Regions from separate parts of the Ensifer sp. ENS08 genome, predicted to be linked through region 3. Evidence: riboswitches for the same ligand, from Rfam matches in the RefSeq annotation. Region 3 holds a riboswitch; each other region holds the start of a gene.
What was found. A riboswitch is a leader RNA that binds a small molecule or an ion and turns the genes downstream of it on or off. The one in region 3 is predicted to bind thiamine pyrophosphate.

Region 1 (7,121 bases), on a different contig from region 3:
GACCATCGGCACGGATGGCTCGTCGCTGGGCGAGGAACTCGAGCGGATTGGCTATGCCGGCAACATCGAGCCGGGGTTCCTCAAGCCCCACGCCTATGTCGAGCTCCATATCGAGCAGGGGCCGGTGCTGCAGCGCGAGGGCTTTTCGATCGGTGCCGTCGAGAACCTGCAGGGCATTTCCTGGCAGCGCGTGACGATCGATGGCGTCGCCAACCATGCCGGCACCACGCCGATGGCAATGCGTTCCGACGCCGGTCTCGCGGCCGCGCGTGTCGGCCTCTTCCTGCGCGAGCATATTGCCCGGTCGAACGCGCCGAGTGTCGCGACCATTGGCACCATGCGTTTCGAGCCCGACGCGATCAACGTCATCCCATCGCGTGCCGCCTTCACCGTCGATCTGCGCGATCCGGACGAGGATCGGCTGCAGGCGCTCGAAGCGGCGCTTGCGGACTTTCTGGTGCGCATCGGCGCGGAAGAGGGGGTAACGATCTCGGTCGAGCGGCTGGCACGCTTCCAGCCCGTCGCCTTCGATCAGGGCATCGTCGCAGCGGTCGAGGCTTCGGCGAAGGCGCGAGGCCTCAAGAGCCGGCGCATGACTTCGGGCGCCGGTCATGACGCCCAGATGATCGCCCGCATCGCGCCGACGGCGATGATCTTCGTTCCGAGCCGCGACGGCATCAGCCATAATCCGCGCGAACACACGGAGCCGGATGATCTGGTCGCCGGCGCCAACGTGCTGCTCGATGTGGTCGAGCGGATGGTGAGTGGTCGCTAGAGGGCTATAGGGCTATAGGGACGTTGCGCGTTCGTTGATCGAACGGGATCGATAGCGCGCCTCCCGCTGCTCCGTCATGCCAGGGCTTGGCCCAAGCATCCAGGCGCAGACGCTTCTATGTCTGCGATAAACAGCACACGGCATCCTTCGGCGCGACGAAGCAGACATCTCTTCAGGGCTCTGTTCTGGTGTGACCCGCGCTTTTGCGGGATCCCGCATCGCTCTTCTGCCGGGTGGAAGACTCTGGCCCGCTCCCCTCGGGAGGCTCTTCCGGTGTCCGGCGAAAAAGATTGAGGAAACTGCTGCCGCCGTACCATACGCTGCCGGTTGGTCCGTAATCCCGCCCGTCGCGCGAAGAGGATGAGTGGCGCTCGCTGTCTCCGCCGCTCAGGCCGCTTCCGTCGATGACGCCGCCTCCACCGCCAGCCCCGGTCCCGCCGGGCTCGCCGCCCACGCCGCTACCATCGCCGGAGCCCCAATCGCCGCCACCCTCTGTGCCGTTGCTTCCGCCGCTCCCGACGTTTTCGCTACCTTGGTCGCTGCCGCCCGCGGCACCTTCACCATTCGTGCCGCCGGCATCGGCGTCGTCCGCATGGGCAGCGGAAATCCAGGAAAGGCCCCCGGCAAAGCCCCGGTCACCGTTGAGGCGCGGCAGATCTCCGCCGAATGCTGCAAGGGCTCCTATGGACAAGGCCGTCAGTCTCAACAGGCATGTCCTCAAGTCATTCTCCTTGTGCAAACGGCGTTCTTGCGTCGTCCTGCAGGACTTTTGCGCGGGTACAGTTCGGCTGCCCGCTGCGAATGAATTTCGCCGACAGCGACTTTTGCGTGCGCCTTGCATATCGTTCAATCGATGTGGGGACAAGCAATTGGGGGGACGGGCGACACGGAGCGCAAGGTGCGGGCCTCTGGCGGCGGCCACGACATACAGATGATCGCCCTCATCGCTGAGGCGTCGCGAGAGGGACAGAGGACGTTGCATGTTTGTTGATTGAACGGGGTCGTTGGCGCGCCTCCCACCCTCCGTCATGCTCGGCTCAAGCCCAAGCATGACGGAGGAGGAGAGCCTTGGCGATCGCCGCTTCCGCTTCCGAGGCGGGAGGCGGAGCCCTGAGTGAACTGAAGGGGCCGTGACTGGCCCCTTCAACGAGTCTCTGTCGTCTACTCGGCCGCGCCAGCCGCCCCTTCCACCGGCATATAGAGGTCGCCGCCCTCGCGGTATTTCGCGGCCATTGCCTCCAGGCCTTCCTTCTGCGCTTCTGCGCGGATGTCGTGCGAGATCCGCATCGAGCAGAATTTCGGGCCGCACATGGAGCAGAAATGCGCGACCTTGTGCGCTTCCTTCGGCAGTGTCTCGTCGTGGAAGTTACGGGCCGTCTCCGGGTCGAGTGAGAGGTTGAACTGGTCCTCCCAGCGGAATTCGAAGCGCGCGCGCGATAGCGCGTCGTCGCGCACCTGGGCGGCCGGATGGCCCTTGGCGAGATCGGCGGCATGGGCGGCGATCTTGTAGGTGATGACGCCGACCTTGACGTCGTTGCGATCGGGAAGACCGAGATGCTCCTTCGGCGTGACGTAGCAGAGCATGGCGGTGCCGAACCAGCCGATCATCGCCGCGCCGATGCCCGACGTGATGTGGTCGTAGCCGGGCGCAATGTCCGTCGTCAGCGGTCCGAGTGTGTAGAACGGCGCCTCGCCGCAGACGGCGAGTTGCTTGTCCATGTTCTCCTTGATCTTGTGCATCGGCACGTGGCCGGGGCCTTCGATCATCACCTGACAATCCTTGGCCCAGGCGATCTTGGTGAGCTCGCCGAGCGTTTCGAGTTCGGCGAATTGTGCCGCGTCGTTGGCATCGGCGATCGAGCCGGGGCGCAGGCCGTCGCCGAGCGAGAAGGAGACGTCATAGGCGCGGCAGATGTCGCAGATTTCCTCGAAATGCTCGTAAAGGAAGCTCTCGCGATGGTGATGCAGACACCACTTGGCCATGATCGAGCCGCCGCGCGAAACGATGCCGGTGACGCGATCGACGGTGAGCGGGATGTAGTGCAGCCGGACGCCGGCATGGATGGTGAAATAGTCGACGCCCTGTTCAGCCTGCTCGATCAGCGTGTCGCGATAGACTTCCCAGGTGAGGTCCTCGGCAATGCCGTTGACCTTTTCCAGCGCCTGGTAAAGCGGCACGGTGCCGATCGGAACCGGTGAGTTGCGGATGATCCATTCGCGGATGTTGTGGATGTTGCGGCCGGTCGAAAGGTCCATGACGGTGTCGGCGCCCCAGCGCGTCGCCCAGACCATCTTTTCGACCTCTTCCGCCATCGACGAGGTGACGGCGGAGTTGCCGATATTGGCGTTGATCTTCACCAGAAAGTTCCGGCCGATGATCATCGGCTCGGATTCCGGGTGGTTGATGTTGGCAGGCAGGATCGCCCGGCCGCTGGCGATTTCCTGGCGCACGAATTCGGGTGTCACGTGATCGGGGATGTGGGCGCCGAAGCTTTCGCCGTCCCGGACCTTCGCACGCGCCGCGTCGCGGCCGAGATTTTCGCGGATCGCCACGAACTCCATTTCCGGCGTGATGATGCCGGCGCGGGCATAGGCAAGCTGGGTCACCGCGCGGCCGCCCGTGGCCTTCAGCGGCGCATGCTGGAACGGGAAGGTCGGTGTCAGCCTGTCGCCGCTCACAAAGCCGTTGTCCTCGGGGCGGACCACGCGTCCCTCATAGGTTTCGACATCGCCGCGGTCGACGATCCAGTTGCGGCGCAGCCGCGGCAGGCCGTCCTCGATGCGGATCTCGGCGTCGTCGGCGGTGTAGGCGCCGGAGGAATCATAGACCGTAACCGGTTGCTCGCCCGACGTCGGGTGGAGCGCAATCTCGCGCATCGGCACGCGGATATCCGGATGAAGCACGCCCGGCTTGTGGATCTTGCGGGAGGCGGGAAGCGGTCCTTGCGTGACCGTGAGGGCTGCGGGTTTGGTGGCAATATTCATGACAAGGCTCCAAGTTTGCAATTGGAGACCCAGTTCTGATGCCGGAAGGATGAAAGACGCTCCGCCAGATGCTGGACGCACGGAATCCTGGCTTCGATATCTGCACCGTCCCTACGCCAGTATGAACTGGATCAGGTTCAACGGGTCACTGCGCCACAGCCGGCAATCCGGCCATCCAGCAGAATCTCAGCCCCTTGCGGGACCCCCCTGGTGAATGCCTAGATCATAGCCATCGATCGGCCCGGGTCGTCAAGCGTGAATTCGCCTGCCGACAAAGATGCACCTATTGCATGTGTTTGCGGATTCGGATTTGACGCTAGCGGCCGGCCTTTTCCGGTGCGGCCCGCTCGGCGTAATCGGCACGGTTGATGCCGTGGCGCTGGAGCTTATCGTAGAAGGTCTTGCGCGGAATGCCGAGCGCCTCGATCGTCGCCTTGACGTCGCCGCGCTGAGCCCGCAACACCTCTTTCAGGATCTCCGCCTCGTAGCGTTCGAGCCGTTCCGGGAGCGCAAATCCAGACTGTTCGGCGGGCGCAATCGGCTGTCCCAGCGGACCTTCGACACCAAGCGCCACGCGTTCTGCAAAGTGCGAGAGCTCGCGCACATTGCCCGGCCAGGCATGCGTCATCAGATGTCTCTGCACGGCCGATGTGACCACAGGCGCGTCGCGCTTGAAGCGCTCGGCCGCCCGGGTCAGGAAGTGCGAGAAGAGCAGCGGGATATCGTCTCGGCGTTCGCGCAGCGGCGGGATCGACAGCGTTACGACATTCAATCTAAAGTAGAGGTCTTCCCGGAAATCGCCGCGCTGCGCCGGGTCGCCAAGATCGATTTTGGCAGCCGCGATGACGCGGATATCGACCGGACGAACCTGGTTGGTGCCAAGCGGCGTGATTTCGCGCGCTTCCAGAACGCGCAGCATCTTCACCTGAGTCGCCGGTGGCATCGCCTCGATCTCGTCGAGGAACAGCGTGCCGCCGCTCGCATGCTCGATCCGGCCGATGCGCTTCTTCAAGGCGCCGGTGAAGGCGCCCTGTTCGTGGCCGAAGAGTTCGCTTTCGATCACCGTTTCGGGCAGCGCCCCGCAATTCAGCGCCACGAAGTTGCCGTTGCGGCGTCGGCTCCAATTGTGGAGCAGCGTCGCCACCACCTCCTTGCCGCTGCCCGTCTCGCCGGCGACGAGCACGTCGACATCGGTATCGGCAATGTGCCGGATCGTCTGGCGCAAACGTTCCATGACCGGCGTCTGGCCGATCAGCGGCAGGTTGTCGCCGGCCGTCTCGGCGGCCCGTTTCAGCGCGCGGTTTTCCATCACGAGCCGGCGTTTTTCCAGCGCGCGATGCACGCTCTGCACCAGCCGGTCGGCGGCAAAGGGTTTGGGGATGAAGTCGTAGACGCCATCCTGCAGCGCCTGCACTGCCATCGGGATATCGCCATGGCCGGTCACCAGGATCACCGGCAGATCCGCGTCGAAAGCTTCGATGCGGCGGAAGAAGGCGAGGCCGTCGATGCCCGGCATGCGGATATCGCTGACGACGACGCCGTCGAAATTCGCATCCAGCGTCTTCAACGCTTCGGCAGCGCTGGCAAAAGGGGTAACGGCGAGGCCGGCGAGTTCCAGCGTCTGCGTCATCGCCTTTCGCAGATGGTTGTCGTCGTCGACGAGATAGACGGTCGGCTGCATCGCTCAGGCCCTCTTCAGGCGAACCGTGAAGACGGTGCCCCTGTCGCTGGTTTCGACGGTGATATCGCCGCCATAGTCGGCGACGATCTCCTTGGAGATGGCAAGGCCGAGGCCGAGCCCTTCATCCTTCGAGGTGTTGAACGGCGTGAACAGATCCTCGTGGATGTGCAGGGGAATGCCTGGGCCGTTATCGGCAACGACGAGCAAAACCGTCCCGGAGGGACCGTCCTCGCAGCGCACGCGGATCTCGGCGCCGCTGCGCGTGCCGAGCGCTTCCAGGGCATTTTGCAAAAGGTTGATCAGCACCTGCTCGAGCCGGATGCGGCTGCCGAGGACGCTGAGGCCATTTTCCGGCAGGTCGATGACGATCGCATCCATGCGGCCGGCAAAGCGGCTGCGCAGCAACATCATCGCCCCCTCGATCACGTCGCGCATGGGCGTCGGCTCGGCGACGAAGCGGCCCTTGCGAGCGAAGCTTCTGAGTTCGTCGGTGATGGTGCCGACCCGATCGGTCAGTTCGGCGATGCTGACAAGGTTCTCGACCGCGGTCTGCTGCTGGCCGCGTTCGAGGAAGGTGCGGGCGTTGTCGGCATAGGCGCGGATGGTCGCGACCGGCTGGTTGATCTCGTGGGCGACGCCGGCCGCCACCTGGCCAAGGATCGCCAGCCGGTTCGCCTGAACCAGTTCCTGCTGCACCGCCTGCAGCTTCTCGCCAGTACGCCGGTGGTCGGCGATCTCCGTTTCGAGATGATCGCGGGCAAGGCTGAGGTCATGTGTGCGCTCCGCCACGCGGGTCTCCAGCTCGTCGCGCGCGGCGCGATCGCGCGCAGACACCAGTGCCAGCGTCTGGCGGCGGCGCAGGAGGACCGCGGTAAAAGCGAGCAGCGGTGCGAGGAGGGCCAGGGCAATCAGCCGGGCCTCGCGGGTTGCCGCCGAGATCGCGCCATCGAGCGGTGCTAGCTGCTCCAGCCGCCAGCTGGTGGTCGGAACCATGGTTTCGACCCGGAGGAACCGACGTTCGCTTTCGCCCGGCAACAGTGCGCGCAACTCGCTGGAGCCATCGCTGGTCGGCTCGATGTCGCGGAAGGGCAGCGGCAGCAGCGAGGCATCGCCAAATTGCAGGCTGTCGCGGATGGCGGCGACGCGGTCGCGTGGAATTGTTCTGGTCGTCATGAAGCGCCAGGAGGGGAAGCTGGTGATCAGCACGATGCCGCGCCGGTCGGTGACGTAGACCGGCTTGCCGGAGGCGAGCCATTCGGCTTCCACATCGTCGAATTCGAGCTTGGCGACGACGACGCCGATCGGGCCGTCAGGACCCTGGACCCGACGCGAAATGTAGAGGCCCGGCCGCTTGCTGACGTTGCCCATGGCGAAATGCTCGGCCTTGCCGTCGCGCATCGCCATGCGGAAATATTCGCGGAAGGCATAGTCGTTGCCAACGAAACTCGTCGGCTCGCGCCAGTTGCTGGCAGCGACGGCGACGCCATCGGGGCCGATCACGTAGATGACAGCGGCGTCCGTGTTGGTCGCCAGCGCCTGCAGCTTCTCGTTCAGCCGTTGCAGCGCCTCTGTGCCGCGGGTCGAAAGGGCTGCCATCACCTCGACATCGTCGGCCAGCACCAGCGGCGTCGAGCGTTGGCGTTCGAGTACGGCGCGCAGCAGCGAGGCCTTCAGATTGGC
Region 2 (7,121 bases), on a different contig from region 3:
CAGGTGCGGCGATGCCGGTATTGCGAGCCTGTAGGCTTCGGGCAGGACGCGGTCACACGACAACCGGCCGAGCCGGGCGACGGTCTCGCTGTCGGTTTCTTCGTCGAGCCCTGACTGCACAGGCTTCCAGTAGCAACCGTCGAGCGCATCGGTAAGGGCTGCGGAAAAGATGGTCTTGCCGATGCCGGTATCGGTACCGGTGACCACGATACGGGTTTTCATGGCCGCTCCTTCGCGATCGCGATCTTCAACTGCTGCAGCATCTGCACGATTGCGGCCCGGTCGACGTTGAGGGTGATGGCGATCCGAAGACGCGCGGTGCCTTCCGGCACCGTCGGCGGGCGAATTGCCCTGACATCGTAACCCTCGGCGCGCATACGGGCGGCGATGCGGACCGCTCGGCCGTTATCACCGATCGGGATGGGCAGGATCTGCGAGCCGCTGCCTTCGATGCCGAGCACCTCGGCGAGCGCCCGGTTGGCGAAGGACCTGAGGCCGTCGAATGCGGCGCGGCGTTCCGGCTCGTCGACGAGGGCGGCGAGCGCTTCACGCACCGCGGCCGCGATGAGTGGCGAGGGCGCGGTCGAATAGATGAAATTGCGGGCGCGGTTGACGAGATAATCGCAAAGCACGGCGCTTGCTCCGACCAGTGCGCCGGAAACACCGAGCGCCTTGCCGCAAGTATGCAGCATGACGACGTTCTCCCGGTCCTCCAGCTCAGCGGCGAGACCGCGACCTTCCGGCCCGAAGACGCCGGTCGCGTGCGCCTCGTCGATGACGAGAAAGCCGTCATGCTGCGCGGCAAGCGCTAAGAGGTCGGCGAGCGGCGCCCGATCGCCATCCATCGAATAGAGGCTTTCGACGGCAATCCACGGGCGCCCTGTGCCGCCGGCGCGGCGCCATTGGCCGATGGCATCGGCAAAGGCGTCGATATCGTTGTGCGCTGCCGCAACCGCATCGGCCTTGCTCGCAGCGATGCCTTCATGGGCGCTCGCATGGATCAGGGCATCGTGGACGATGAGGTCGTCGCGCTGCGGCAGCGTCGAAAACAGGGCAGCATTGGCGGCGTAGCCGCTGCCGAAGAAGAGCATTCGTTCCGCGCCGAAGAAGGTGGCCGCTTCCGCCTCAAGCGTCTCGTGTTCTTCGTGATTGCCGCGCAACAGCCGTGAGCCGCCGGAGCCGACCGGCACGCCGCGCGCGATGGCACTCGTTATCGCCGCCTTCAGCCGCGTCGAAGCGGCGAGCGCCAGGTAGTCGTTCGAGGTGAAGTCGAGGCCGCCAGCGGGGGCAAGTGCGCGCCGGCGGCCCTTGCGATCAAGGCCCTCCAGCGTCTTCTCATAGCGCGCAAACAGACCCAGGGTCATTCGGCCGCATCCTGCCTTGCCGCCGGAGCCATCGGCTTCAACCCCAGGCGTCGGAAGAGCGCCGCATCATGGTCCTCGCCGGGATTGTCGGCGGTCAGCAGGGTTTCGCCGACAAAGATCGAATTGGCGCCGGCGAAGAAACCGAGCGCCTGCGTCTCGTCGCTCATGTCGGTCCGGCCGGCCGAAAGCCGGACATGCGATAGCGGCATCAGGATGCGGGCAAGCGCGATGGTGCGGACGAAATCGATCGGATCGACGGGCGCTGCATCGGCCAGCTTCGAGCCCGGGATCGGGATCAGCATGTTGATCGGCACGCTTTCGGGCGGCACCGGCAGATTGGCGAGCGTCACCAGCATGGAGATCCGGTCGTCGGCGGTTTCGCCCATGCCGAGAATGCCACCGGCGCAGACCTTGATGCCGGCATCGCGGACATTCGCGAGCGTCTCCAGCCGGTCGGCAAAGCTGCGGGTGGTGATGATCTCGCCGTAGAAGCGTTCGGAGGTATCGACATTGTGGTTGTAGTAGTCGAGCCCGGCCTCGGCGAGCCGTGCGGACTGGTCCGGCGTCAGCATCCCGAGCGTCATGCAGGTTTCCATGCCAAGCGCCCGCACACCGCCGATCATGGCGACGATCGCGTCCATGTCGCGGTCCTTCGGGCTGCGCCAGGCGGCCCCCATGCAATAGCGCGTCGCACCGCCGTCGCGCGCCTGTCGCGCCTCGGCAAGCACACGCTCGACCTCCATCAGCTTCGATGCCTTGAGCCCGGTCGGATAGTGGGCGGACTGGCTGCAATAGCCGCAATCCTCGGCGCAGCCTCCGGTCTTGATCGAGAGCAGCCTGCTCATCTGGATGGTGTTGGGATCGAACTGCGCACGATGGACCGTGTGTGCGCGGTAGAGCAAATCGTTGAACGGCAAATTATAGATTTTTTCAGCTTCCGCTTGGGTCCAGCGGGATTCGCCCGCGTCACCCGGTGTAAAATTAGCGCCAGTTGATAGGGTTCCGTCCAGCATTTCGGCTCGTCCTCCAGGTCATTGCAAACGCGAAATAGATAGAATCTGATATTATCTATAATTTTATCGACCAACAAAGTTCGCAAGCACCCAGATGGAGAGTTTCTGTTAGAACATACCCTTAAGGTTGTATTTTTGACCGTGAGTGAATCTGGAAACCGCCGAGACGGGGCAACAATCACCAATCAATCGGTCGCAGCTCCCATTTCCGAAATCGGGCGTACCGCACCCGAGAAACAAGGACGCGGCTCGGCTTCTCCGGTGTTTTTCGACCCGCTCCACCCGGTTGCCCTACCTCCTTTCATCACGCCGCCAACGCTTCCGCTTTCTCGTCGCAAAATTATAGATAATTTTTTCGGCAGATGAGATCGCATGGCACACGAATGCTGGCTCTTGACAAAAACCGTCCCGAACGGTCAGCTTGGAGCATTCACCAGGGGTGTCCCGCCAAGGGGCTGAGATTCTGCTATGCGGTTTGCGCGGCGCAGTGACCCGTTGAACCTGATCCAGTTCATACTGGCGTAGGGACGGTGCAGACATCGCTGCCGCAAACGTCGCCTTCACGCGACCATTCAACGGCAAGGCGTCCTTCCCCTTCCTTCGCTCGTGAACTGGGTCTCCACAATCGGAGCCTCGGCATGCACACCGCCAACACCATCCCGCTTCCCTCACGACGGCCCGCCCACGCCTCGCGGGAACACTGAGCCATGCGGATCCTCGTCAAAGGTGCCGGCGTCGCAGGGCTCTGTCTGGCGCATGAACTTAGCGCCCGCGGTGTCGCGGTGACGGTTGTCGAGCAAAAGCCAGGCTTTGCCGGCGCGGCCTCCTGGTTTGCCGGCGGCATGCTGGCACCCTGGTGCGAACGCGAAAGCGCCGAAGAGGTGGTGCTGACGAAGGGCATCGGCGCCATTGACTGGTGGGACGACGCCCTGCCAGGCGAGGTTTCCCGAAACGGCACGCTTGTCGTCGCCCCGCCACGGGATGCGGGCGAACTCAAGCGCTTTGCCTCACGCACCTCCGGCTTCGAATGGCTCGACGCCGCCGCGATCGAACGGCTGGAACCGGCGCTTGCCGGACGTTTCCGCGAGGCGCTGTTTTTTCCCGGTGAGGCGCATCTCGACCCGCGCCGGGCGCTGAGCCGGTTGCGGCAGAAGCTTGTCGATCACGGCGTCACCTTCCTCGATGAGACGAGCGACGATGGCCACCACGATCTCGTCGCCGACTGCGCCGGCGCGGCACGCATCGGCGAAAAGCCGGGCCTGCGGGGCGTGCGCGGTGAAATGCTCTACCTGCAGACAAGCGACGTGGAGCTGTCGCGGCCGGTCAGGCTCATTCATCCCCGCATCCCGCTCTACATCGTGCCGCGCGGCGGCGGCCTCTTCATGTGCGGGGCTACGATGATCGAGACGGATGACGGCGGACCGATCACCGCCCGCTCCCTCATGGAACTGCTGAACGCCGCCTATGCGCTGCATCCGGCCTTCGGCGAAGCGCGCCTCGTCGAAACCGGCGCCGGCGTCCGCCCCGCCTTCGCCAACAACCTGCCGCGCGCCCTGCGCACCGGGCAGACCATCACGATCAACGGACTTTACCGCCATGGCTTCCTGCTTTCGCCGGCCCTGGCGGCGGAAGCAGCCGACCTCGCGCTTGCGCAGGACCTGAAGGGAGATGCCGCATGAGACTGACCGTCAATGGCGAGGATCACGACCTCGCCGTCACCACCCTCACCGAGCTTCTGGCCGCCCTTGATTTCGAAGGCGACTGGCTCGCCACCGCCGTCAACGGCGAACTGGTGCACCGGGCCGACCGTTCGGGTCATGCGCTCAGCGACAGGGACCGGATCGAAATTCTCTCGCCGATGAAAGGAGGCTGAGACATGCTGACGCTTTATGGACAGGACCTGCGCTCACGGTTGTTGCTCGGCACCGCCCGCTACCCCTCCCCCGCCGTTCTGGAAGATGCGGTGCGATCGTCAGGCACTGGGGTCGTCACGGTCTCGCTCCGGCGCGAAACCGCCGGAGGCCGCCAGGGCGGCGCCTTCTTCGAACTGATCCGGGCGCTCGGCGTGCACGTGCTGCCGAACACCGCCGGCTGCCACTCGGTGTCAGAGGCGGTGTTGACGGCCAAGATGGCGCGCGAGGTCTTCGGCACCAACTGGCTGAAACTCGAAGTGATCGGCCACCACGATACGCTGCAGCCCGATGTCTTCGGGCTGGTCGAGGCGGCGCGCATCCTCTCGGCCGAAGGGTTCGAAGTCTTTCCCTACACCACGGATGATCTCGTGGTTGCCGAACGGCTCGTGGAAGCCGGCTGCAAGGTGCTGATGCCCTGGTGCGCGCCGATCGGCAGCGCCATGGGGCCGCAGAACATCCAGGCGCTCAGGGCAATGCGGGCCAGCTTTCCCGATGTGCCGCTGATCGTCGATGCCGGCATCGGCCGGCCCTCGCACGCAACGACGGTGATGGAGTTCGGCTTCGATGCCGTCCTGCTCAACACCGCCGTCGCCGGCGCCGCCAAGCCCGCGCTGATGGCCGCTGCGTTCGCGGGCGCGATCGATGCCGGCCGGCAGGCCTTCGAGGCGGGCATGCTCGAACCGCGCGATTTTGCCGTCCCTTCCACCCCCGTCATCGGAAAGGCGGTGTTTGCGTGAAACTTGACCCCTTCTATCTCATCGTCGACAGCACGGATTGGATCGAGCGGCTGGTGCCGCTCGGCGTCAAGCTGGTGCAGCTACGCGTCAAGGATCGTACGGAAGCGGAGATCCGCCGCGAGATCCGCGCGGCCAAGGCCGTTTGCGACGAGCAGGGCTGCCAGCTCATCGTCAACGACTACTGGCAACTGGCGATCGCGGAAGGCTGCGACTTCGTCCATCTCGGCCAGGAGGACCTGGCGGAGGCCGACCTTACTGCAATCCGCGCCGCCGGCCTGAAGCTCGGACTCAGCACCCATGACGAGACGGAACTGGAGACAGCACTTGCTGCCAAGCCCGACTATGTCGCGCTCGGACCGGTTTACCCGACCATTCTCAAGGCTATGAAGTGGGCGCCGCAGGGACTGCCGCGCCTTGCCGCCTGGCGGAACCGTGTCGGGTTGCTGCCGCTGGTCGCCATCGGCGGCCTCAACGTCGAGCGGATCGCCGGCGTCTTCGAGCACGGCGCCGACATCGCCGCCGTCGTTACCGACATCACCCGCAACGCCGACCCGGAAGGCCGGACGCGCGAATGGATCGCCAGAACCGCACCGTGGCGATAGGCACGTGCCGGACCGCGGGTAGCAGTTTCGCGGTCAGGCGATCTCCAGCTGCGAGAGCCAGGAGGCGTCCAGGCCACGCTTGCGACAATAGGTGGCGAGCCGCTGGCGGGTCGGCCCCGGCCGGTCGAGGCCGAGGTAACGGGAGGCGTTCTTCCAGAAGATGTTCTGCTGGTCCTCCTCGCTGACATTGGCCTCCTTCAGTTGCTGGGCGATCCGCGGGACGTAGGCGTTGTAGTCCTTCTCCAGCGCCATCATCGACCAGTCGGTGCCGAACATCAGATGGCGCGCATCGGGATCGTAGTCCCGCAGCCATTTGTCGAGCAGCGCGCGGATTTTTTCGTGCAGCCCGGGCGTGTTGTCGGTGACGAGCTCGCTCAGGTAGCTCAGGTCGGCAAACAGGTTCGGCCGGCGCCCGTGGCCGATCGTCTTGCCAATGATGTCCTCCCAGGTCGGCGGACCGGAGAATTTGTCCTGGGCGCAGGACACCATGACCCCCGTCGGTGCGCCTGGGCGAATGACTTCATCGAAAGCGCCGAAATGCGCCAGATTGATCCGCAAGTCATTGTAACGGTTGGTGTCGAGCAGCTTCTTCCAGTAGGCGGGGCTCGCCATATTGCCATAGCCGCAGCCGGCGCCGATGCTGTTTTCCGCATGCGCCATGATCGGCACGCTGTTGTCGCGGCACCAGTCGTAGAGCCGCTTCAGCGCCGCATCGATCTTCGGATCCGCATTGCCCCATGCCTTGAAGCCCATCGGCGGGTAGATCTTCACGCCGATGAAGCCCTTTTCCATGATCGCGTAGCGGACGTTTTCCAGCGACGAGCCACGCTTCTGCGCCTCCCGGTGCGGATCGAAGCCGACGAAGCTGTGCATGTGGATGCCGTGCCGCTTGATCACCAGCTGCTGGATCTCGTCCATCACGTCGATCTGGTCGTGCTGCGGCGATGCCCTGCCGCCGATCGACTTCTCGAAATCGAGGATGCTCGGCGTGATCATGGAAAACCGGCATTTCGACGCGAAGATCCGGGCATAGGTTTCCGCCAGGTTTTCGCGGTAGTCCTGCATGAGGCGCACGAAGGAAAGGTAGTTGCCGATCTGGTCGTGGGCCTTGGCGGCCGACGCCAGGGCATCGACATCCGTCTCCTCCACGCTGCCGGAGCGCCGCTGCAAGCCCTGGGGCAGGCCGGGGGTGCCGCCGATCTGTTCCAGCAGGCCTTGATAATCCGGCGTTTCGGCGCCGCTTCGTGCGGTCAACGATGCGCGCTGCTCGCCGGCTAGCGCGACCAGTTGCTTGACGGCGATGCGCAACTGCTCGTCCTTCTGCCGCTCGAACTCGGCGTCGGAGGGGCGCGGCACCCGCTTCTTGAGAATAGCGTCCTCAGCCTTGGCCTTGGGCGCGACGTCGCCAAGGGCCGTCACGAGGAAGACCACCAGGGCGTTTTCCAGACGCTTCGACTGCAGCGGATCGGCGGAGAGTTTTGCTTCCGGCAGT
Region 3 (7,121 bases):
AATGCAACCACGGCGCGTCCACGCAGCCGTCCGCCCTTCGGCGGGAACCGGTCGTGTGTGACTGTATGCCTCTCCATGCCTCAGCCCGTTCCCATCCATCGCTCCGCCCGCATCCTGCGGACAAGTGGTACGACAGCGTTGAAAGTCCTACTTTTTCAGCCCGGCAGCGTTGCTCTGCCGCGACCTCTCAGTCCTGGTCTTGCTGTATCTGATTTCAGCGCCACCTGCCTAGTTTGTCTCGGTAGAAATAGTTGCCCCGTGGCATCACGGCAACGGATGCGGGAATATTCGCGCCCTTGCCGGATATTTCGCGCGTCGCATGGCGCCGCGGTCAAATTGTGGCAATCGGCCAAGGGCGTGGAGAATCCGATCCGTCCTTCAAGTATTGCCGAGAAAGCGGTCGATCGCCGCATTGTCCCGCCGCGGTCAAATTGTGGCAATCGGCCAAGGGCGTGGAGAATCCGATCCATCCTTCAAGTATTGCCGAGAAAGCGGTCGATCGCCGCATTGTCCCGCCGCGCCAGGAAGCGGTCGAGGGTGTCGTTTGCGATGATACGCCCCTGGTCGAGAAAAAGCACGCCGTCGGCCAGGGCCTTCACGTCTTCGGGATGGTGTGTGATCACCAGGATCGTGTTGCCTTCCTCCTCGTGCAGTTCCCGCAGGAGCGTGCGCATGCCGGCGCGCATGCCGGGATCAAGCGCTGCGAAGGGCTCGTCGAGCAGCAGCAGGGGGCGCTTTCGCACAAGCGCGCGGGCGAGGGCGACGCGCTGGCGCTCGCCGCCTGAAAGCGTCGGCGGCAGCCTTTTCCCGAAGCCTTCGAGCCCGACGCGGCGGAGCGCGTCTTCAATCTTCTCGCGGTCGGTTGCGCTCAGCCGAAGCGCCGGGTCGATGCCGAGGCCGATGTTGGTCGCGACGTCGAGATGGGCGAAGAGGTTGTTGTCCTGGAAGATCATCGAGACCGGCCGTTCCGACGGCGCCCGATCGGCAACGTTCTCGCCGAGAATGCGCACCTCGCCGCGATCGGGATCCTCGAACCCGGCAATGAGGTGGAGCAGCGTCGATTTGCCGGAGCCCGAGGCACCGGCGACAGCGACGATGCCCCCCTTGGCGATGGTGCAATCGAAGGTGAGCTTGGCCGTTTCGAAGCGGACCTCGACATCGCGCAACTCTATCGCGGGAACGGGATCGATCATGCTTTGCGTCCTTCCGGCCGGCTGTCATTGGCCGTGCCGAGGATGGTGAATATCAGGCAGAGAAGCCCGAGGAAAAGGGCGAGACCGGCGGCGTCGGCGGTGCGGTAGCTGCCCATACGGCTATAGAGCAGCCACGGCAGCGTCACCATGTCTTGGCTGCCGAAGAGAGCGACGGCGCCGAGGTCGCCGAGCGACAGCGCCATGGCGAAGGAAAGGGCCATCAATAGCGGCTTGCGCAGCGCCGGAAAGTCGATCCATCGCAGACGATCAAAACCACGAATGCCAAGGCTTGCCGTCAGCCGTTCGGACCGTGCCGCATGGGTCGCCATTGCCGGCGCGAGGATGCGGTGGATGAAGGGCAGCGCCATCAGCGCGTTGATCGCAACGACGATGGCAGGTGCAAAGCGCGCGACGTCACCGAAGGGACGCAAAAGCAGAAACCATCCGGCGCCGAGCACCACCGGCGGCACCAAGAGGATCAGCGAGGTGCTGGCACCGATGGCACCGGCAAAGCCGCGGGAGAGCGACGTCGCGTGACGCGGCGCGGTGGCGGTTGCCGCCGCCCGGATCATCACGGCTGCCATGGTGACGGAGGCGAGTGCCGAGGCGAGCGCGATTGCCGCACTCGTCCGCAGCGCCCGGTGCACCGCCGGATCGCGGGCGAGCTTCAGCAGATCGGCTTCGAGTCCGGAGATGAGAACCGCGACCAGCGGCGCGCCGAGAAACAGAAAGGCAAGCGTGATCCAGGTGCCATCACTCAGGCGTGCGATCCTTGACGCGCCATCGAAACGGCGCACAGTGCGGCCACCGGTCATGCCCTCTTCCGGCTCGGTCGCCAGATGACGAAGCAGGAGCAGCAGCAGGCCGGTCATGGCGATCTGCAGGGCTGACAGCGCGATCGCGCGCGGCGGATCGAAATCGAAACGCAGCGCCTGGTAGATCGCCACTTCGATTGTGCTGGCCGCAGGCCCGCCACCGAGCGTCAGCACGAGGGTGAAGCTGGTGGCGCAGAGCATGAAGACGAGGCCGGCGGCACCCGGTAGGAGGCCGCGCAGGACGGGCCATTCGATGAAGCGAAAGAGTGCCGGTGACGGCATGCCGAGATTGGCGGCGCTGCGCCAGTATTCGGCGGGGATGCGCTCGAGCCCGGCCAGGAACAGGCGCGCCGCAAGCGGCATGTTGAAGAAGACGTGGGCGAGCAGGATACCGAAGAGGCCGTAAATGCTGACGGGCTGCGCGAGGCCGAGCCAGCGCAGGCCGGAATTGAGGAAACCCTGCCGCCCCCAGATCTCGATCAGCCCGAGTGCGCCAACCAGAACCGGCAGTCCGAGTGGCAGCGCCATCAAGCGCAGCAGCCAGATGCGGCCGGGGAACTGCGGCCGTCGCGCCAGCGCCCGGGCGACGGGGATGGCAAAGAGCACCGACAGCAACGTCGAGAGGGTCGCCTGCAGCAGCGTGAAGCGGGTGACGCGCCAGATGTAGGCGTCGAACAGCGCATCGTCGCTCGCGCCGCCCGTCTGGCTCAGCAAGGCGACGATCGCAAGACCGACGAAAAGTACGAAGACGCCGAGGCAGGCTGCCCCGGCGACCACTGTCATGCGATTTTCGCGCAGTGCGAACAATCCGGCCTCAGTTCTTGCTCATGGCGGCAAGCCATTCGTCGATCCAGGCCTTGCGGTTCTTGGCGACTTCCTCCGAGGGCAGGAGGAAGGTGTTTTCCGGCTTGACCAGCTTGTTGAAGGCGTCCGGCAGCGGCTCCTTGGTGGCTGCGACCGGCATCATCCAGTTCGTCGTCGGGATGATCGACTGGAAGTCCGGACCGGTCATGAAGGCGAGGAACTGCTTTGCCAGTTCCGGCTCCTTGGCGTTCTTGGTCATGCCGGCGACTTCGATCTGGATGTAGTGCCCTTCGGAGAAGGCAGCGGCCTGGTAGCGCTCGGTGTTTTCCGCGACCATGTGGTAGGCCGGCGACGTGGTGTAGGACAGCACCATCGGCGCCTCGCCCTTGGTGAAGAGGCCATAGGCTTCCGACCAGCCGGGGGTGACGGTCAGAACGCGGTCCTTCAGCTTCGTCCAGGCGGCACCCGCCTCATCGCCATAGACGGCCTTGACCCAGAGCAGGAGGCCGAGGCCCGGCGTCGACGTTCGCGGATCCTCGATGACGATCTTCTGCGACGGATCGCCTTCTACCAGCTCCTTTAGGCTCTTCGGCGGCGTCTTCAGCGTTTCGGTGTCGTAGACGACGGCGAAGTGGCCGTAGTCATAGGGCAGGAACGTGTCGTCGGAGAAGTTGCCGGGAACGGTGACGCCGGTTGCCTCGACGCCGTGCGGCGCGAAGAAGCCCGTTGCCTTGGCTTCCGCAACGAGGTTGGTGTCGAGACCAAGCACGATGTCGGCCTTGGAGGCCTCGCCTTCGAGCTTCAGGCGGGTGAGCAACTCGACGCCGTCGGCCACGCCGACATAGTTGACCTTGCATTCGCAGGTCTTCTCGAAGGCTTCTGCGACCTTGGCGCCCGGGCCCCATTCGGTGATGAAGCTCTCATAGGTGTACACCGTCAGCGTCTTGTCGGCGGCGGTCGCGGCGCCGGAGAAAACAAGGCTTGCGGCCGTCGCAAGGGCTAGCCGGCTAAAGAATTTAAGTTGCGATGAATTGCACATGGCGAGGACCTCTCTCCCAAAGTTCGTTGTTGCATGGGAAAAGGGCGTATCGATCCGATCGCGTCTAATCCCTCCGCCGGTATGAGCCGGATCAGGTTCCGCGGGTTGGCGTTTTGACGCCTCTCAGCCTCCGGCCGCAATGCGGTCGGGAGGCACCCCGTTAGAGCGGCAAGAGATTTACCGCTGCCTCGGTCCCATGGCAAGCGATGTTTACGGCGAAGCAAGGGGACGCCTGGCCAGCACAATGGCTCGTGTTTGCGTATGCCGCCAACTGCGCTACACAACGGCAGCGAGGAGGAAATGTCATGCCCGATATGCTTGTTCGACTTTATGCCCTGCCGGCTGAACCTCAGTCGAAGCTTGGCCTTGGCATCAGCATTCGCCGCGCCATGGCGCCGGAGCGCCGCCTGGTCGTTTCCTGGATTGAAAAGACTTTCGGTGCCGGATGGGCGGGCGAGGCGGAAGCCGCCTTTTCCTCCACCCCGACGCGCATGCACGTCGCGGTCCATGACGAAAAGATCGTCGGCTTTTCCTGCCACGACGTAACGGCACTCGGCTTCTTCGGTCCGACCGGTGTCGACGAAAGCATGCGCGGACAGGGGATCGGAGAGGCGCTGCTGCTTGCAAGCCTCACGGCGATGCGCGAGGCCGGCTATGGCTACGCGATTATCGGCGGCGTCGGGCCGGCGAAGTTCTACGAGCGGGTGGCCGGCGCCGTCGAAATTCCGGATTCGACTCCCGGCATTTATGCCGGCATGCTTTTCCCCGATCCGGTGCCCGAGGGGCATTGACGGTCTGACCAAAATATCGAGAACCGCTCGGTCGACGGTTTTCTTCGTTTTCCTTCGGCGGTCCTTTGCGCTATGGGCTTTGCCATGGCTCGATCGACCTTCACCATTCTGCTTGGCGGCGCCCTTTCGCTGACCGACCGGCTGGCTCACCAGCTGGCCGCAAGTCGCTTCATTGCGGCTGACGGCGGCATGCGCCATGCCCGATTGCTCGGCATCGTGCCGGATGTCTGGGTCGGTGATTTCGACTCGACCGAGGAAGCCCTCCTTGCGGACTACGCCTCCGTCCCGCGCGAGCCCTATCCGGCGGCGAAGGCCGCGACGGACGGGGAGATCGCGGTCGAGGCGGCGTTGTCGCGTGGAGCCGATCGCCTGATTTTCGCCGGCGCCCTCGGCGGTACCCGCAGCGATCACGCCTTCATGCACCTGCTGCATGCCGTCGCCCTTGCCGAGCGTGGCCTTTCCGTGTTGATGACCTCGGGCGAGGAAGAGGCCTATCCGCTGCTGGCCGGCTCGCTCGACCTCGACCTACCCAAGGGCTGCCTCTTCTCGGTGCTCGGGTTGACCGAGCTTACCGGTCTTTCGATCGTCAATGCGCGCTATCCGCTCGACGATTTCACCTTGCCGTTCGGCTCGTCCCGAACCGTTTCCAACGTTGCGGAGGGTCCCCTTCGCTTCACTCTCCAGAGCGGTCGCGCCATTGTGCTCGCCCGCCCCTATGATCTTTCCGGAGCCTGAGCCTTGGCGCCTCCCATTCTGAAACTCGACGACATCTTCCTCACCTTCGGCGGCGCGCCGCTGCTAGCCGGCGCCAATTTTCAAGTCGAACCGGGTGACCGCATCTGTCTGGTCGGCCGCAACGGCTCGGGCAAGTCGACGCTAATGAAGATTGCCGCGGGTCTGGCCGAGGCGCAGTCGGGCGAAATCTTCCGCCATCCCTCCGCGACCATCCGCTATCTGCACCAGGCGCCGGATTTCGACGGCTACGACACCGTGCAGGCCTATGCCGAGGCAGGACTCGGCCCGAGTGACGATCCCTATCGCGTCGCCTATCTGCTGCAGCACCTGGGGTTGACCGGCGAGGAAGACCCGAAGCGCCTTTCGGGCGGCGAGGCGCGTCGCGCGGCGCTTGCCCGCGTCATGGCGCCGGAGCCGGATATCCTGCTGCTCGACGAGCCGACCAACCATCTCGACCTGCCGACGATCGAATGGCTGGAAGACGAACTGATCCGCAGCCGTTCGGCGCTCGTTCTGATCTCGCACGACCGGCGCTTCCTGGAGAAGGTCTCGACCGCGACCGTCTGGCTCGACCGTGGCCAGTCGCGGCGGCTCGACCGCGGCTTTGCCCATTTCGAGGCCTGGCGCGACGAGGTGCTGGAGGCCGAGGAGCTGGAGCAGCACAAGCTCGGCAAGGCGATCGAGCGCGAGGAACATTGGCTGCGCTACGGCGTGACCGCACGGCGCAAGCGCAACATGCGCCGCCTCGGTGAGCTGCAGACCATGCGGGCGACCTATCGCGGCCACAAGGGGCCGCAGGGAACGGTACAGGCGACGGCCGCCGACGCCAAGGAATCGGGCAAGCTGGTGATCGAGGCGGAGAAGGTCACCAAGGCCTATGGCGAGCGCACCATCGTCGCGCCGTTCTCGATCCGCGTGCACCGCGGCGACCGCATCGGTCTGGTCGGCCCGAACGGCGCCGGCAAGACGACACTCCTGAAGATCCTGACCGGGCAGATCGAGCCGGATACGGGCACGGTCAAGCTCGGCACCAATCTGGAAATCGCGACGCTTGACCAGAAGCGCGAAGACCTCAATCTCGACGAAACGCTGGCGCACTACCTGACCGACGGGCGCGGCGACAACCTGCTGGTCAATGGCGAGCAGCGCCACGTCACCGGCTACATGAAGGACTTCCTGTTCCAGCCGGAGCAGGCGCGCACCCCGATCCGCGAGCTTTCGGGCGGCGAGCGCGCAAGGCTGATGCTGGCGCGCATCCTCGCGCGCGCAACCAACCTTCTGATCCTCGACGAGCCGACCAACGACCTCGACATCGAGACGCTCGACCTCCTGCAGGAGATCGTCGCCGGTTTTGCCGGAACGGTGATCCTCGTCAGCCACGATCGCGACTTCCTCGACCGCACCGTCACCTCGACGATTGCGCCGGCCAATCCGGAGGCGCCGGATGGACGCTGGATCGAGTATGCCGGCGGCTATTCCGACATGATGGCGCAGCGCAAGGGCGCGATCGAGGAGAAGCGCAAGGCCGAGAAGGCGGAAAAGGCCAAGGCCGAGGCGGCGCCCCCTGTCGCCGAAGCGCCGAAGGCTGCCAAGGGTAAGCTTTCCTACAAGCAGAAATTCGCGCTCGAAAACCTGCCGAAAGAGATTGCCAAGGCGGAAGCCGAGGCTGCCAAGCGCGAAGAAAAGATGGCGGACCCCAATCTTTTCACAAAAGATCCAAATGCTTTTGCGAAGCTGGCGCAGG

Region 1: linked by a shared signal. The riboswitch ahead of thiC (phosphomethylpyrimidine synthase ThiC) and the one ahead of thiB (thiamine ABC transporter substrate binding subunit) in region 3 are both predicted to bind thiamine pyrophosphate.
Region 2: linked by a shared signal. The riboswitch ahead of thiO (glycine oxidase ThiO) and the one ahead of thiB (thiamine ABC transporter substrate binding subunit) in region 3 are both predicted to bind thiamine pyrophosphate.

Annotation. Positions count from the first base shown of each region.
Region 1 covers NZ_JACVBF010000011.1:116,901-124,021, forward strand. The annotation lists gene IB272_RS22150 (Zn-dependent hydrolase) at 1-775, shown strand, start outside; gene IB272_RS35400 (hypothetical protein) at 948-1,481, opposite strand; gene thiC (phosphomethylpyrimidine synthase ThiC) at 1,937-3,760, opposite strand; TPP riboswitch at 3,851-3,979, opposite strand; gene IB272_RS22165 (sigma-54 dependent transcriptional regulator) at 4,077-5,441, opposite strand; gene IB272_RS22170 (ATP-binding protein) at 5,445-7,121, opposite strand, start outside.
Region 2 covers NZ_JACVBF010000008.1:17,433-24,553, forward strand. The annotation lists gene bioD (dethiobiotin synthase) at 1-222, opposite strand, end outside; gene IB272_RS18600 (8-amino-7-oxononanoate synthase) at 219-1,364, opposite strand; gene bioB (biotin synthase BioB) at 1,361-2,377, opposite strand; TPP riboswitch at 2,803-2,923, shown strand; gene thiO (glycine oxidase ThiO) at 3,085-4,056, shown strand; gene thiS (sulfur carrier protein ThiS) at 4,053-4,250, shown strand; gene IB272_RS18620 (thiazole synthase) at 4,254-5,027, shown strand; gene IB272_RS18625 (thiamine phosphate synthase) at 5,024-5,629, shown strand; gene IB272_RS18630 (amidohydrolase family protein) at 5,663-7,121, opposite strand, start outside.
Region 3 covers NZ_JACVBF010000004.1:237,505-244,625, reverse strand. The annotation lists gene IB272_RS13230 (M48 family metalloprotease) at 1-77, opposite strand, end outside; gene thiQ (thiamine ABC transporter ATP-binding protein) at 474-1,193, opposite strand; gene thiP (thiamine/thiamine pyrophosphate ABC transporter permease ThiP) at 1,190-2,815, opposite strand; gene thiB (thiamine ABC transporter substrate binding subunit) at 2,823-3,851, opposite strand; TPP riboswitch at 3,903-4,021, opposite strand; gene IB272_RS13210 (GNAT family N-acetyltransferase) at 4,157-4,642, shown strand; gene IB272_RS13205 (thiamine diphosphokinase) at 4,727-5,377, shown strand; gene IB272_RS13200 (ABC-F family ATP-binding cassette domain-containing protein) at 5,381-7,121, shown strand, end outside.